One region of the Pseudomonas sp. G3-19 genome, then DNA from elsewhere that is predicted to be linked to it. Evidence: predicted binding sites of a transcription regulator. Region 1 holds the regulator's gene; the other holds the start of a gene.

Region 1 (8,211 bases):
CTCGACGATGTGCTTGCCGATGTCGTCCAGGCCGTAAACCGCGTCAGCCAGATCGGCTTTGACGATGGCCATCGGCATGCCGTAGATCACGCAACTGGCTTCGTCTTGCGCCCATACCGAGCTGCCGCCCTGCTTGAGCAGACGCGCGCCTTCACGGCCGTCGGCGCCCATGCCGGTGAGGACCACCGCCAGAACTTTGTCACCGTAGGACTTGGCTGCGGAACCGAAGGTGATGTCCACGCACGGCTTGTAATTCAGACGCTCGTCGCCCGGCAGGATTTTCACCGCGCCACGGCCGTCGATCATCATCTGCTTGCCACCCGGCGCCAGCAGCGCCAGGCCCGGACGCAGGATGTCGCCATCCTCGGCCTCTTTCACGCTGATGCGGCACAGCTTGTCCAGGCGCTCGGCAAACGCCTTGGTGAACGCCGCCGGCATGTGCTGGATCAGCACGATCGGCGCCGGGAAGTTCGCCGGCAATTGGGTCAGCACCCGTTGCAGGGCAACCGGGCCGCCGGTCGAAGTCCCGATGGCAACCAGTTTGTAGGCTTTGCGTTTCGGTGCCGGCGACGACGCGCTGGCGGCTGGCGCACGCGCAGGTGCTGGAGCCGGCGCCGGACGCGTCGGAGCAGCAGCGCTGTGGCTGCTCAAACTCGAGGCCGCCGGGGCTGGCGCAGGCGTCGGTGCAGCGGCCGGAGCCGGCGCACTGTAGGCACTGAAACGACGATTGCTGCGCGAGATGCTGTGAACCTTCTCGCACAGCAGTTGCTTGACCTTCTCGGGGTTGCGCGAGATGTCTTCGAAATTCTTCGGCAGGAAATCCACCGCACCAGCGTCCAGCGCATCCAGGGTGACCCGGGCGCCTTCGTGCGTCAGCGAGGAGAACATCAACACCGGGGTCGGGCAGCGCTGCATGATGTGCCGCACCGCCGTGATGCCATCCATCATCGGCATCTCGTAGTCCATGGTAATCACGTCCGGCTTGAGGGCCAGGGCCTGATCGATCGCCTCTTTACCGTTGGTGGCCGTACCGACCACCTGGATGCTCGGATCTGCTGAAAGAATTTCCGAGACGCGGCGGCGGAAAAAACCCGAATCGTCCACCACCAGGACTTTGACTGCCATAAACACTCCATTAGGTGCAGCGGGACGTCGTCGCCCCGCTGCCCCGGATTCAAATACGCTTCGTCGCGTAACGCTTGAGCATGCTTGGAACATCAAGGATCAGCGCGATGCGGCCGTCACCGGTGATGGTGGCGCCGGACATGCCCGGAGTGCCCTGCAGCATTTTGCCCAATGGCTTGATGACCACTTCTTCCTGGCCGACCAGTTGATCGACGACGAAGCCGATCCGCTGGGTGCCCACCGAAAGGATCACCACATGGCCTTCGCGCTGCTCTTCGTGAGCGGCGGAGCTGACCAGCCAGCGCTTGAGGTAGAACAATGGCAGCGCCTTGTCCCGCACGATCACCACTTCCTGGCCATCCACCACGTTGGTGGTCGACAGGTCGAGGTGGAAGATTTCGTTGACGTTGACCAACGGGAACGCAAACGCCTGATTGCCGAGCATCACCATCAGGGTCGGCATGATCGCAAGCGTCAGCGGCACCTTGATGACGATCTTCGAGCCCTGGCCCTTGGTCGAGTAGATGTTGATCGAACCGTTGAGCTGGGAAATCTTGGTTTTCACCACGTCCATGCCGACACCGCGGCCGGACACGTCGGAGATCTCGGTCTTGGTCGAGAAACCCGGGGCGAAAATCAGGTTGTAGCACTCGGTATCGCTCAGGCGATCGGCCGCGTCCTTGTCCATCACACCGCGTTTTACCGCGATCGAACGCAGCACGTTCGGGTCCATGCCCTTGCCGTCGTCGGAGATCGACAACAGGATGTGATCGCCTTCCTGCTCGGCGGCCAGTACCACGCGACCGCCACGGGCCTTGCCGGAAGCTTCGCGTTCTTCCGGCGATTCGATGCCGTGGTCGACCGCGTTACGCACCAAGTGGACCAACGGGTCGGCCAGGGCCTCGACAAGGTTTTTGTCGAGGTCGGTTTCTTCACCCACCAGTTCCAGATTGATCTCTTTCTTCAACTGACGCGCGAGGTCGCGAACCAGACGCGGGAAGCGCCCGAAGACCTTCTTGATCGGCTGCATCCGGGTCTTCATCACCGCGGTCTGCAAGTCAGCCGTGACCACGTCGAGGTTCGACACGGCCTTGGACATGGCTTCGTCGCCGCTGTTGAGACCCAGGCGCACCAGACGGTTACGCACCAGCACCAGCTCGCCGACCATGTTCATGATTTCGTCGAGACGCGCGGTATCGACCCGCACGGTGGTCTCGGCTTCGCTCGCCGGTTTTTCCGGCGGCGGAGCAGCGGCAGCACGGGCCGGCGCCGGTGCAGCAGCGGCGGCCGGTTTTGGCGCTTCGGCTTTCGGCTCAGGCTTGGGCGCAGCCTTAGGCACAGCGGCCGGAGCGGCAGCAGCCTTGGCGGCAGGCGCGGCCACAGTCGACGCGGTGCCTGCAGCAGCGGCGCCAACGTCGGTGAACTTGCCTTTGCCGTGCAGCTCGTCGAGCAGCGATTCGAACTCGTGATCGCTGATCAGATCGCTGCCGGCAGCGGCCGCCGCCGGTGCGGCAGGCGCAACCGGTGCCGAGGCGATAGCCGATTCCAGCGCTTCCACGGCAAAGTTGCCCTTGCCGTGCAACTGATCGAGCAGTGCTTCGAATTCGTCGTCGGTGATGTCCGAGCTGTCACCCGCCTCCGGTGCCGCTGGAGCGGCCGCGGTCGGTGCGACGGCGTCTGGCGCGAACTGGCCTTTGCCGTGCAGTTGATCGAGCAACGACTCGAATTCGGCGTCGGTGATTTCATCGCTGGCGGCCGCATCGGCAGCCGGCGCAGGTGCAGCAGCGGCCGGGGCTTCGGCTTCGGCCTTGACGGCGTTCAGCGAATCCAGCAGCTGTTCAAATTCGTTATCGGTGATGTCGCCGGAATCGCCTTCGACGACCAGTTCTTCGATCATCTCGGCCACTGGCGAAGCCGGGGCTTCGTCGGCCGTTTGCGGCTCGGCCAGACGCGCCAGGGCGGCCAGCAGTTCCGGGGTTGCAGCAGTGATCGGTGCACGTTCACGGACTTCGCTGAACATGCTGTTCACCGCGTCCAGTGCTTCAAGCACCACGTCCATCAGTTCTGCATCAACGCGCCGCTCACCCTTGCGCAGGATGTCGAACACGTTTTCGGCGATGTGACAGCACTCCACCAGCTCGTTGAGCTGAAGGAAGCCGGCGCCCCCTTTTACAGTGTGGAAACCGCGAAAAATTGCGTTGAGCAGATCTGCGTCATCCGGGCGGCTTTCCAGCTCGACCAGTTGCTCGGACAGTTGCTCAAGAATCTCGCCGGCCTCAACCAGGAAATCCTGAAGGATCTCTTCATCGGCGCCGAAGCTCATTAATGGGGTGCTCCTACAGGTCTAAAAACCCAAAAAACCTAAAATTCCAAAACTCTAGAATCCGAGGCTGGATAACAAATCGTCCACATCGTCCTGACCGGACACAACGTCTTCTCGTTTATCGGCATGAATCTGCGGACCTTCACCCTGCGAGAGATGTTTTTGTGGATCTTTTTCTGCAAGCATCGCGGCACGGTCGTGTTCGATGCCCGCAAAGCGGTCAACCTGACTGGCCATGAGGACGAGTTTGAGCAAATTGCTTTCGACTTCGGTGACCAGTTGGGTCACACGCTTGATCACTTGACCGGTGAGGTCCTGGTAATCCTGAGCCAGCAGGATGTCGTTGAGGTTGCTCGACACCGCACGGTTGTCCGTGCTGCTGCGTGACAGAAAACCGTCGACCCGGCGCGCCAGTTCGCGGAACTCTTCAGCTCCGACTTCACGACGCATGAAGCGGCCCCAATCGGTGCTCAGCGCCTGGGCTTCTTCAGCCAGGCCATTGACCACCGGGGTGGCGCTTTCCACCAGATCCATGGTGCGGTTGGCCGCGGCTTCGGTCAGCTTGACCACATAGCCCAGGCGTTCGGTGGCGTCGGTGATTTGCGACACTTCCTCGGCCTGCGGCATGTGCGGATCGATCTGGAAATTGACGATCGCACTGTGCAGTTCGCGTGTGAGCTTGCCCACTTCCTGATACAGGCCGCGGTCACGGGTCTGATTGAGCTCATGGATCAGTTGCACAGCGTCGCCGAACCTGCCTTTTTCAAGGCTCTCGACCAGTTCGACCGCGTGTTTTTTCAGGGTCGACTCGAAATCGCCCTGTGAAGATTCGTTATGCTCCATAGCTCCCCCGCGCGTCATCAGCCGATGCGTTCGAAAATCTTCTCGATTTTGTCTTTCAACGCCTGAGCCGTGAAAGGTTTGACCACGTAGCCGTTCACACCGGCCTGAGCGGCCTCGATGATTTGCTCGCGCTTGGCTTCAGCGGTCACCATCAGCACCGGCAGGTGCTTGAGTTTTTCATCGGCACGCACGTGGCGCAGCAAGTCGATACCGGTCATGCCCGGCATGTTCCAGTCCGTTACCAGAAAGTCGATGCTGCCGCTGTTGAGTACCGGAATGGCGGTAGTGCCATCGTCGGCCTCGACGGTGTTGGTGAACCCGAGATCGCGCAGCAGGTTCTTGATGATCCGCCGCATCGTTGAGAAGTCATCAACGATGAGGATTTTCATGTCTTTGTTCAATTCGACCTCCAAGCAGTCTTAAACGCGCCCAGCACCTGGACGCGCCACTTCAATCAATCGGCGCAGCACTCGAAGACTGTCTGGAGCACAACAGAGCAAGACCGGTGCCGTTCTCACCGCACCAGCCTCGTTCGCAGTGTCCCCACACTGCCTTCAGCGCGCTCGCCACTCCCCCAAACGCCCCCGCAAACGGGCCGCGCACTGGCTGTGTAACTGGCTGACCCGCGATTCACTGACGCCAAGGACTTCACCGATCTCCTTGAGGTTCAGCTCTTCGTCGTAGTACAGCGCCAACACCAGTCGCTCACGCTCCGGCAAATTGGCAATCGCGTCCGCCAGCGCCGCCTGAAAGCGTTCATCTTCCAGATCGCGTGACGGCTCAAGATGAGCACTGGCGCCATCCTCGTGCAGCCCTTCGTGTTCGCCGTCCTGCAACAGATCGTCGAAACTGAACAGCCGGCTGCCCAGGGTGTCATTCAAAATCCCGTAGTAATCGTCGAGACTCAATTGGAGTTCGGCCGCAACCTCGTGATCTTTAGCGTCACGGCCGGTTTTAGCTTCAATTGAGCGAATGGCATCGCTGACCATACGGGTATTGCGGTGAACCGAGCGCGGTGCCCAATCCCCTTTGCGCACTTCATCGAGCATCGCGCCGCGGATCCGGATGCCCGCGTACGTTTCGAAACTGGCGCCTTTGCTGGCGTCATATTTGGTTGAGACTTCGAGCAGGCCGATCATCCCGGCCTGAATCAGGTCTTCAACCTGCACACTCGCCGGCAAGCGCGCCAGCAAGTGATAGGCAATGCGCTTGACCAGTGGCGCGTAACGCTCGATCAACTCGTACTGCGCGTCACGTGCCGACTTCTTGTAGTAGTTCATACCGCTCGCGGTCATAACACAGGCCCTGCTGTTTGCTGCACGAGGCGCTCGACGAAAAACTCAAGGTGGCCGCGCGGGTTGGCAGGCAGCGGCCAGGTATCGACCTTCTGCGCGATCGCCTTGAACGCCAGCGCGCACTTGGAACGCGGAAAGGCTTCATAGACCGCTCGCTGCTTCTGCACTGCCTTGCGCACGCTTTCGTCGTACGGCACGGCGCCGACGTATTGTAAGGCGACGTCGAGGAAGCGATCCGTGACCTTGGTCAACTTGGCGAACAGGTTGCGCCCTTCCTGCGGGCTCTGCGCCATGTTGGCCAGCACGCGGAAGCGGTTCATGCCGTAGTCGCGGTTGAGCAGTTTGATCAGCGCGTAGGCGTCGGTGATCGAGGTCGGCTCGTCGCAGACCACCAGCAACACTTCCTGCGCGGCGCGGACAAAACTGACTACCGAGTCACCAATACCTGCAGCGGTGTCGATCACCAGCACATCGAGGTTGTCGCCGATGTCGCTGAAGGCCTGAATCAGACCGGCATGTTGCGCCGGGCTCAGGTGCACCATGCTTTGGGTGCCGGAAGCGGCCGGCACGATGCGGATCCCGCCGGGGCCCTGCAACAGCACGTCGCGCAGCTCACAGCGGCCTTCGATCACATCGGCCAGAGTACGTTTGGGGGTCAGTCCCAGCAGAACGTCGACGTTCGCCAGCCCCAGATCGGCGTCCAGCAGCATGACCCGACGGCCAAGCTCTGCCAGCGCCAGAGACAAGTTCACTGACACGTTAGTCTTGCCGACGCCACCTTTGCCGCCGGTCACCGCGATCACCTGTACGGGATGCATGCTGCCCATGTTATTTCTTTACCTTGTCTTGCATAGACGGAGGCCACATTACTGGCTGCGCGTTCTCAACCGGAACAATGCATGGCAGACCATCGATGTAGGTACAAAAACGGTTCATTACCTCAGCCAACCTGCTTGGTCGGGCTGTGGTAGATATCAGCGAACATGTCAGCCATGGCTTCTTCGCTGGGTTCTTCCTGCATTTGCACGCTGACGGCGCGGCTGACCAGTTGATGACGGCGCGGCAGATGCAGATCATCCGGAATCCGTGGGCCATCGGTCAGGTACGCGACCGGCAGTTCATGACTGATCGCCAGGCTCAACACTTCGCCAAGGCTGGCCGTCTCATCCAGTTTAGTCAGGATGCAGCCGGCAAGCCCGCAACGCTTGTAACTGTGATAAGCGGCGGTTAGAACCTGTTTCTGGCTGGTGGTTGCCAGCACCAGATAATTTTTTGAACGGATGCCACGCCCGGCCAGACTTTCCAGCTGCATGCGCAAGGCCGGATCGCTGGCCTGCAAGCCGGCGGTATCGATCAGCACCACGCGCTTGCGCAGCAGCGGGTCGAGCGCCTGCACCAGCGACTGGCCCGGATCGACGTGGGTCACCGGCACATTGAGAATCCGCCCCAGCGTCTTCAGTTGTTCCTGCGCGCCGATGCGGAAGCTGTCCATGCTGACCAGCGCGACATTCTGCGCGCCGTACTTGAGCACGTAGCGCGCGGCGAGTTTGGCCAGGGTGGTGGTTTTGCCCATGCCGGCCGGGCCGACCATGGCAATCACCCCGCCCTCTTCCAGCGGCTCGACTTCCGGTACGGCAATCATCCGCGCCAGGTGCGCAAGCAGCATGCGCCAGGCCTGACGCGGCTCTTCGATATCAGTAATCATCGCCAGCAGATCGCGCGACAACGGCCCGGACAGACCTATGCGTTGCAGACGACGATACAGATTGGCTTGCGCCGGACGGCTGCCTTGCAGCTGATTCCAGGCCAGCGTGCCGAGCTGCACTTCCATCAGTTCGCGCAGACTGTTCAATTCGAAACGCATCGAATCCAGCGCACGCGGATCGATGCCGGCGGACGACTGTGCAGGCGCGGGCGCTGGACGCGCCGGGGCGGCGTAAGTCGGTTCGCTCAACGGTTCGGCAGCGGTCAGCGGCAGGCCGGCCGTCAACGGCAGCCCGGCGAACAATTGGCGATTGGTGTTGCCGTCGGCTTCGCCACGCAGGCTCAGTTCGGCCTGGGCGGTCACGATGCGCGACTGGGTCTTGCGCAGCTCGTCCTCGAGTTCCATGTTCGGAACCCGTGGCGCCAGCGCCGACAATTTGTAATCCAGCGCCGCCGTCAGCTCGACGCCGCCGGCAATGCGGCGGTTGCCAATGATGGCGGCATCAGCGCCCAGCTCATCACGAACCAGCTTCATGGCCTGACGCATATCGGCGGCGAAAAAACGCTTAACTTGCATAAACCACTACCTCAGCCGTTGGGCCCTACTGTCGCAACGATGGTCACTTGCTTGTTGTCCGGAATTTCCTGATAGGCCAGCACGTGCAGCCCCGGGACTGCGAGGCGACCGAAACGCGAGAGCATCGCGCGGATCGGGCCTGCTACCAACAGGATCACCGGTTGACCTTGCATTTCCTGGCGCTGCGCCGCTTCGATGAGCGAACGCTGCAGCTTCTCGGCCATGCTTGGCTCCAGCAGAACGCCCTCTTCAGAGCCTTGTCCTGCCTTCTGCAGACTATTGAGCAATATTTGTTCCAACCTTGGTTCCAAGGTGATCACAGGCAGCTCGGAGTCAGTGCCTAC
Region 2 (8,211 bases), 5.0 Mb from region 1:
TCTGCGCAAAGAACTGTTCGTAGTTCTGTCGGCTGACATACCCCACATGTGGCGTGGCCAGCACGTTGTCCAAGGTGCGGAACGGGTGCAGTTCAGGCAGCGGCTCCTGATCGAATACATCCAGCGCCGCGCCGGCGATCTTCTGTTTCTGCAACGCCTTGATCAGCGCCGCTTCATCGACGATCGGCCCGCGGGCGGTGTTGACCAGCAGCGCGGTGGGTTTCATCCAGTCCAGCGCCTGCGCATCGACCAGCCCGCGGCTGCGCTCGCTGAGCACCAGATGCACCGACAGCACGTCAGCCTGTTCGAACAGTTGCTGCTTGCTGACCCAGGTCACGCCGGCCTGCTGTGCGCGTTCAGCGGTGAGGTTTTCGCTCCAGGCAATCACGCGCATGCCAAACACCTGACCGAATTGCGCGACCTTCTGGCCGATGCTGCCCAGACCGAGAATGCCCAGGGTCTTGCCGTGCAAATCACCGCCCAGCCCTTGCTGCCAGCCGCCGGCGCGCAGGGAATTGGCTTCATTCACCAGATTGCGCGTAGCGGCCATGATCAGCGCCCAGGTCAGTTCCGGCGCCGCGTGTTTGTAGCTGTCGGTGCCGCAGACCTTGATCCCGAGGCCAGCGGCCGCCTGCATGTCCAGCGCCGCGTTACGCATGCCACCGGTGACCAGCAGCTTGAGATTGGGCAGGCGCTGCAGCAGGTCCTGGTCGAAACGCGTGCGCTCGCGCATCACGCAGATCACCTGGTACTGGCCCAGTCGCTCGGCCAGTGTGGTGTTGTCCGCCGGGTAGTCATGCACAAACGTCACTTCGCCGATGCTGTCGAGCACCGACCAGTCGACCACGTCCCGTGCCACGTCCTGCCAGTCATCGATCACTGCAATCTGCACCGCCATCAGTCTTACCTCATCAACGAACGGGATTGGTGTTGTTCAGCCAGCCGAGCAAGGCCTGGTGAAATTTCGCCGGTTCTTCCATCTGCGGTGCGTGGCCCATGCCGGGAAACTCCACCAGTGTCGATTGTGGAATCAGCTTGGCGACTTGCTTGCCGAGCACCTCATAATGGCCGATTTTCGCCTTGACCTCGGGTGACGCGAGATCCTTGCCGATGGCCGTGGTGTCGGACGTGCCGATCAACAGCAGGGTCGGCATCTTCAGGTCCTTGAACTCGTAGTACACCGGCTGGGTGAAGATCATGTCGTAGATCAGTGCCGAGTTCCACGCCACCTGGGTTTTGCCCGGGCCGTTGCTCAGGCCGGCGAGCATGTCGACCCAGCGGTCGAATTCGGGTTTCCAGCGGCCGTCATAATAGGTGTTGCGCTCGTAGTCGCGAATGCCTTGGGCGGTGACTTTGAGTTCGCGCTGATACCACTGATCCACGGTGCGGTACGGCACGCCGAGGGCTTTCCAGTCTTCCAGGCCGATCGGGTTGACCAGCGCCAGTTGTTCGACCTGATCCGGGAACAGCAGCGCGTAGCGAGTGGCGAGCATGCCGCCGGTGGAATGGCCGAGCAGGGTGGCTTTCTGAATGCCCAGGGCCTTGAGCAGCTGTTGGGTGTTGGTCGCCAGTTGCTGGAAGCTGTACTGGTAGTGATCGGGTTTGCTGGAGGTGCAGAAGCCGATCTGATCCGGCGCGACGACCCGGTAACCGGCCTCGCTCAAGGCCTTGATTGAACTGTCCCAGGTGGCGGCGCAAAAGTTCTTGCCGTGCATCAGCACCACGGTGCGCCCGTTGGCCTTGCCGTGGGCGGCGACGTCCATGTAACCCATTTGCAGGGATTTACCCTGAGACTGAAAGGCAAAGTGTTTGAGCGTGTAGGGGTATTGGAAACCTTGCAGCTCCGGGCCATAGGTCTGGCCATCGGCGGGTGCAGTTTCAGTGGGCGCTGCAGCGTGGGCGAACAGCGGCAGCGCAGCAGTCAGGACCAGGCCAGGCAGCCAGCGGGATAGCGTGACGGACATAAGGGCAAACTCCATGGAAATCGGCCGATGCTGGAACGCCCGGATTAGGGCGACGTTAACCACAGGCAACGCCATGGCTGGAATGTTCAACCGAGCCAGCCCAGGGTCAGCATCGCCACCACGGCGTAACGCGCAGCTTTGGCCAGCGTGACGATCAGCAGAAAGCGCCCGAGCGGCTCGCGCATGACGCCGGCGATCAGGGTCAGCGGATCACCGATCACCGGCAGCCAACTCAGTAGCAGCGACCAGTGACCATAGCGCTCGTAGTGTTTGCGCGCGGTGGCCATGTGGTTGGGGCTGACGGGGAACCAGCGTCGATCCTGAAAGCGTTCGAGGCCGCGCCCCAGCCACCAGTTGACCAGCGAACCGAGGACGTTGCCCAGCGTCGCTACGCCCAGCAGGCCCCAGAGCCAGTAACGGTCGCTGGCAATCAGCCCGACCAGCAGCGCTTCGGATTGCAGCGGCAACAGCGTCGCAGCGCCGAACGCCGCCGCGAACAGCCCGACGTAACCGGCAGCCATCAGTGGGCCGGGTAGTCTGCCACCACCACATCCGTGCCGTCCTTTTTCAGGCCGATCACTTGATAGGCATCGCTCATGCCGTCCATTTCCATGCCCGGTGACCCCATGGGCATGCCCGGCGCGGCCACGCCCAGCAGATCGTCACGCTTGCTCAGGGCCAGCACCTGTTCAGCCGGCACGTGGCCTTCGACGAACTTGCCGTTGATCAGCGCGGTATGGCACGAGCCCAGGCGCGGTGGCACGCCGTGTTGCTGCTTGAAGCTGCTCATGTCGCTTTCGACATGGTCTTCGACTTTGAAGCCGTTGGCTTCGAGGTGACTGATCCATTTTTTGCAGCAGCCGCAATTGGCGTCGCGGTGCACTTCGATCGGGATCAGCTCGGCGGCCTGGGCCAGGGAGGACAGGAGCAGGGCGCTGAGGGCGGCCAGTCGCAGGGAGGTTCGCATGGTGGGCTCTCGACAAGGATGACGGTCAAAAAGGAAAGTATTTTGACCGGATTATCCTGCCGGGCATCAACGGAGTGTTTCAAGTTGATACAAGACAGGCTGGCAGGATGATCATGGATCAAGCCTGACAGCCTGCTGAGCGGGAGATTACAAATCTGTCAGGCTCAACGAACCTTGAACCGCCCCATGATCGCGCTCACCCGGTTGTTGGCTTCCAGCAACTGGCGGGTGTTGAGTTCGCTGGCCTGGCCGCTGTGCACCAGTTCTTCGACCATGTGGCGGATCTGCACCATGCTGCGGTTGATCTCTTCGGTGACCGCACTCTGCTGTTCGGCAGCGGTGGCGATCTGGGTGCTGAGGCTGTTGATGTGGCTGACCGAGCCGGCCATTTCATCCAGACCGGAGTTGACCCGCGCCGTGGCGTCGGCGGCGGACTGGCAGCTGGCCTGAGTGTTTTCCATGGCGCTGACCGACGAGCTCACGCCTTGGGTCAGGCGGGTCAACATCTCGTTGATTTCCGAAGTGCTGGCCTGGGTGCGAGCGGCGAGGGCGCGGACTTCGTCGGCGACCACGGCAAAGCCGCGACCCTGTTCACCGGCCCGGGCGGCTTCGATGGCGGCGTTGAGCGCCAGCAGGTTGGTCTGCCCGGCGATTGCGCCGATCACCCCGAGAATCTCGGTGATGCGCTGCGCGTCCTGCTGCATGCTCTCGACTTTCTGGGTGGCGCTGGCCACTTCGTCGATCAAGGCCACCACGCTGTTGGTGGCTTCACCAACCACCACCCGTGAGCGATCGGCGTTTTCGTTGGCGCGCTGGGTGAACGCAGCGGTTTCTGCGGCGTTCTGCGCGACGCTTTCGGCCGTCGAGCTCATTTCGGTGATGGCGGTAACGGTCTGATCGGTTTCCGAAGCATGGCGCAGCAGAATCTGGCTGGTGTTGGCCGACGTACGCTGCAGGTCATCGAGGCTCGAGGCCATGGCGCCGGTGGCCTGCGTCACTTCACCGATCATGTTCTGCAGGTAGGCAATGAAGGTGTTGACCGAGTGGCCGATGGCGCCCAGTTCGTCTTCGGCACGGATGGTGATGCGCCGGGTCAGGTCGGCATCGCCGCTGGACAGCAAGTCGATGTTGGCTTTCAGCGCTTTCATCCGCGACACCAGTTGGCGGATCGCATACACCTGCAACAGCACCAGCAGGATCACCAGTGGAATCTGCAGCAGGCTCAGGCTGCTGAGCACGTCGTCACGCTGGGCGGTGAGCATTTTCGTTGGCAGGGCGGTGGCCAGGAACCACGGCGTGCCTTCGATCGGGCGCATGAAGAAAGTGCTGGCTTCGCCGTTGTTGTCGAACTCGACGCGTTGCGCCTGATCGCGGTTCTGCAGGCCGGCCTTGACCTGACTGGCGAAGGTCGAACCGGCGGCCAGTTCGCTGATGTTCTTCAGCACGATCGGGCCGCTGATGCGCGAGCTGTTGCTGATGATCTTGCCGTCGGCCTCGACGATCAGCATTTCGGCGTTGAGGTCTTTTTCCTTGCGCGCCACCAGATCGTTGAAGAAGCCCAGCGTCACGTCGATGGTCGACACGCCCCACGCTGCACCGTTTTTCTGGATCGCCATGGCGCAGTTGGTGCGCGGCTCGGCACTCGCGTCATCTTTATAGGCAGCGGCCCAGGCGCACTGGCCGCGCGGGGTCTGCATGCCGCCCTTGTACCAGCTCTGGTCGTAATAGTTGGGCGCCGCGTCGCTGTTCCAGAAGGTATTCACCGCCAGTTTGCCCGAGGCGTCGCGGTGCCAGAACGTGCTGAACTTGTTGCGCCCGGCCTCACGCTGACCCGGCAGTGGCCAGATCCCGCCACCGAAGACTTTCAGTTCGCCGTACTGATCCACCAGGCCCGGCAACACTGTGTCGATGGCCGCGCTGTCGAGCAGGGGAATGGTCTGGGTGATGCTGCGCTGTTGCGCCTGGACTTTGTTCAGTTCGCCCTGAATCTGTTCGGCGACTTCGGCAATCCGGTTGAGCACCACCTGTTCTTCGGTATGCCGCAGCTTGGGGGCAACCAATTGGCTGATACCGACCACGGTCAGCACCGACAGCAGCAGGATGAACAGAACCAGAAATAACGTGTAGCGAGCCTGAATGGTGCGGAATGCGGGCATGGATACCGGTCCTTGAGCTGCGATTCTTATTGTGGGTCGAGGAAAAACGGCGGGGTCACACCAGCGTATCGTCGGCGAACGGGGAAGCTTTAAGTACTTTGGTGCAAGAAAGTGTCGGGCTGACGGAAGGGGCGTGTCGACTCCGATACAAATGGATCGACCCTCTCGTCAGCCAACGCAAAAAAAGCTTCGCGAGCAATCGTCAAACTGCCATGAAACCGCGACACCGTGAGCTTCTGGTAATTTGTATCGAGAATGTACAAAAATTGTAAGCGGCTGCACTAAAAGGGTTGGTGCCACCAGTTCGCCGGTAGATACTTCCCGGCATTCAAGTAGTCCAGCAAGGGCATTTCATGGTTATTTCACAGGGAGTCTTCTCATGACGATCGGCATTGTCGGCGGCTGGGAGAGCAAGGCAGGGGTGCTGGTTCGCAATACAGGCGCGAAGAAAGAGGTCAAACAAAGCCTCAAGGTGCAGCAGATGCTCGCCAAGGTCGGCACCAATCCTAACGCGCTGAACACAGCCGAAATGGACAAGCAGGGCCTGCGCAAGAACATCAAGGGGTTCGATCCGGCGAATGTCTCGGTCAAGCAACTGAGCAATCTGAGTGTTTTTCTGCGTGAACGCGGGCTGATTTCCGACATCACCTCCTTTACATTGCTCAATGCCGGCGACAAGTTCGACCGTTTCGGCGTGACCAAAGACCCTGATGCAAAATTCAATGCGCTGGAGTATTTCGCCACCCAGCTCGACGCCATTCAGAACAATGGCCTCAATGGCAATGCCTACGGCAAGAACCTGATCCCCGAATACAAAAAGGCGATCTACGTGCTGCAGAACCTGAAAACCTACGGTGAAGGCAACGCGGCGAAACCGGTGGATCAAGGCGTCAAGTCCAAGGCCTGAGCCGGTCACCCACGGCCCACCCATTGATTGGGTGGGCCGTTTTCGTTTTTAGTCCTGATACCTTTCGCCGGCCTGCTGCGCCTGATCCTGCAGGTGCTGCATGTGTGGACAGTGCAGGCTCAGCGTGGAGGCCTGGTAGCCACGATGAAACAGGGCCAGCCAGCCGTCGCTGTGGTCATCGGGGACAATCCCGGTGAAAGCGAAACCGGCATCGGCCAGTTTGCGCAGCGCGCTGGAAAACCCTTGGGCGAGTCTGAGTCTGATCGAAATCAGCCAGTGCGCCGGCAGTTGTCCCAATTGCTCGAGCAGGTTGTCATCGAGGGCCTTGAGCAGCAGGTCGTAGCGCCCGGATACGTGATCGAAGCGGATCTTCGGGCCTTTCCATGGCACGGTATGGTCGGTGGTACCAAACACCGCCTCCAGACGCGACATCAGCTCGCGGCAATCCTGCGGCCAGGCCAGCGCCGGCAGCGGGCGCCGATAACCGTCGATGCTGCAGTGACCCACAACAATCGTCTCCCGCCCGGTTCCACCGAACGGCGAAGGCGCGTAATCGGGCAACAGACCACAGCTGTGAAACCCCAGGCCGGCGGCCATGCGCTGCGTATACGGGTGATGCGTGACCTGCTTGATCGTCACGCCTCGGCAATCCAGCGCCTGGGCATGAATCAGCAACTGCTGGCCCAACTGGGTGGCGATGTTTTGCCCGCGAGTGTCCGGGTGCACCACGGTCAGTGCCAGCTCCGCCAGTGCGGTTCGGCCAGATTGGCGAAACAACGTGGCATGCCCGCAGATATGCTCGTTTACCACCGCCACCAGCGAGTGCCAGCGACCGACACTGTGGTTCTGGCTGATCATCCAGGGCAAATACACGTGGGGTTGAGGATAATGAACGCCGTAGATTTCTTCGAACAGGCGGCTGACTGCCGGCGCATCGGCGACGCGATAGCGGCGGATGGTTGTCGTGTCCATCACGCTTGCCCCTGCTGCGGATGGTCATAAAGCCGTCGATCCACGACCCGCTGATGTTTGCCGGAGCGTGGATGACAGGTCAGTTCATCGTTCGCACAGGCGATCACGTTCAGCTCCAGCAATTGATCGGACTGCAGTTTCTCGATCAGCGGGTATTGGTTGATCAGCGCACGGCGCAGGGTTGAGCTTGCCTGGCTGATGTCAGCCGTTCGCGTGCAGGGTACCCACTTGAGGCTCAGCAGATCTTTGCTTGCTCGCTGTTCGATGAGCAGTTGCCAGCCATCGCTGGCGGCGATCTTGCGCACCAGCTCGCCGATGTCACCGGTATCCAGACTCAACACGCTCACCCGCACGCGCTGGCTGTTCATGCTGCGGCCCATCAGGGCGAACTTGCGCATCGGCGTCCCTCCCGGTTCACGCCAGCAGGCGAGGTCGCCGACCGGATAGCGGATCACCGGCATCAGGCGCCGGGTGAGATTGGTCAGGACCAGCCTGCCGTTACGGTTGCACTCTTCGATGACGGCACCGCTCACCTCATCGATGATCTCCAGCACGCTGTGCCGCTCCAGCATCCGGTGTTCGCCCAAGCTGCAATCGCGGGTGCTGACGCCGATCAGTCCGGCATCGACACTGGCGTAGCCGATAGAGGCAATGCGTGCGTTCGGGAACACCCGCTGGAGCGTTTGCAGTTGGGCGGCGAACAGGCTTTCGCCGCCGTAGAGCAGGGTTTCGACGCCCTCCAGGATCCGTGACTGGCGCTCAAGCCAGGCGGCGAATTTGAGCATTTGCGCCGGCAGACCGGCCAGCACATTGATCCGGTACGCAACGATCGACTCGGCCAGTACGGCGCTGTCGACGGCCCCGGTGAAGGGAAATTCGCTGACGGGAGTCTGGACATGTGCCAGCGCGTCGTGAAGAAAAATGAAGCTGGCATACAGGTCGCCGACGAAGAACAGATTGGCGACCCGGTCGCCGGGGTTCAGTTGCGCCGTGAGTTGGCTGCCGAAATCGCGCACCAGGGTTTGCCATTCTGCGCGGGCAAACAGCGAGAGTTTTCCTGAGCCGGTGGTGCCCCCGGTCTTGAAGACCATCGCGTCTTCCAGCGGGCCTGACAACACTGGCCATTGGTGCGGATGCTGACTGTCACGCCAGTATTGTTCAGGGTCGATCAGGGGCAGTTCAGTCAAAGCGCTGATGGGTGCCGCGACATGTTTGAAGTGTTCGCGGCAATAGGCCGAATGTTGG

What was found. The regulator FliA, encoded in region 1, starts transcription of late flagellar genes. The targets are predictions, from matches to a motif close to CTAAAGTTTNNNNNNNNNNNGCCGNTAA.
Region 2: ACOYXI_RS04555 (methyl-accepting chemotaxis protein) is a predicted target of FliA. The motif match lies at 5,153-5,180, and genes of this name have one in related genera.

What each region holds. Positions count from the first base shown of each region.
Region 1 covers NZ_JBMPIQ010000003.1:5,992,177-6,000,387, reverse strand. Annotated here, with positions in the region: gene ACOYXI_RS27340 (protein-glutamate methylesterase/protein-glutamine glutaminase) at 1-1,125, opposite strand, end outside; gene ACOYXI_RS27335 (chemotaxis protein CheA) at 1,175-3,448, opposite strand; gene ACOYXI_RS27330 (protein phosphatase CheZ) at 3,503-4,291, opposite strand; gene ACOYXI_RS27325 (chemotaxis response regulator CheY) at 4,309-4,680, opposite strand; gene fliA (RNA polymerase sigma factor FliA) at 4,846-5,586, opposite strand; gene fleN (flagellar synthesis regulator FleN) at 5,583-6,413, opposite strand; gene flhF (flagellar biosynthesis protein FlhF) at 6,527-7,867, opposite strand; gene flhA (flagellar biosynthesis protein FlhA) at 7,879-8,211, opposite strand, start outside.
Region 2 covers NZ_JBMPIQ010000003.1:982,865-991,075, forward strand. Annotated here, with positions in the region: gene ACOYXI_RS04535 (D-2-hydroxyacid dehydrogenase family protein) at 1-898, opposite strand, end outside; gene ACOYXI_RS04540 (alpha/beta fold hydrolase) at 912-1,964, opposite strand; gene ACOYXI_RS04545 (YqaA family protein) at 2,051-2,485, opposite strand; gene ACOYXI_RS04550 (DUF411 domain-containing protein) at 2,485-2,931, opposite strand; gene ACOYXI_RS04555 (methyl-accepting chemotaxis protein) at 3,096-5,087, opposite strand; gene ACOYXI_RS04560 (hypothetical protein) at 5,467-5,994, shown strand; gene ACOYXI_RS04565 (GNAT family N-acetyltransferase) at 6,043-6,966, opposite strand; gene ACOYXI_RS04570 (phenylacetate--CoA ligase family protein) at 6,966-8,211, opposite strand, start outside.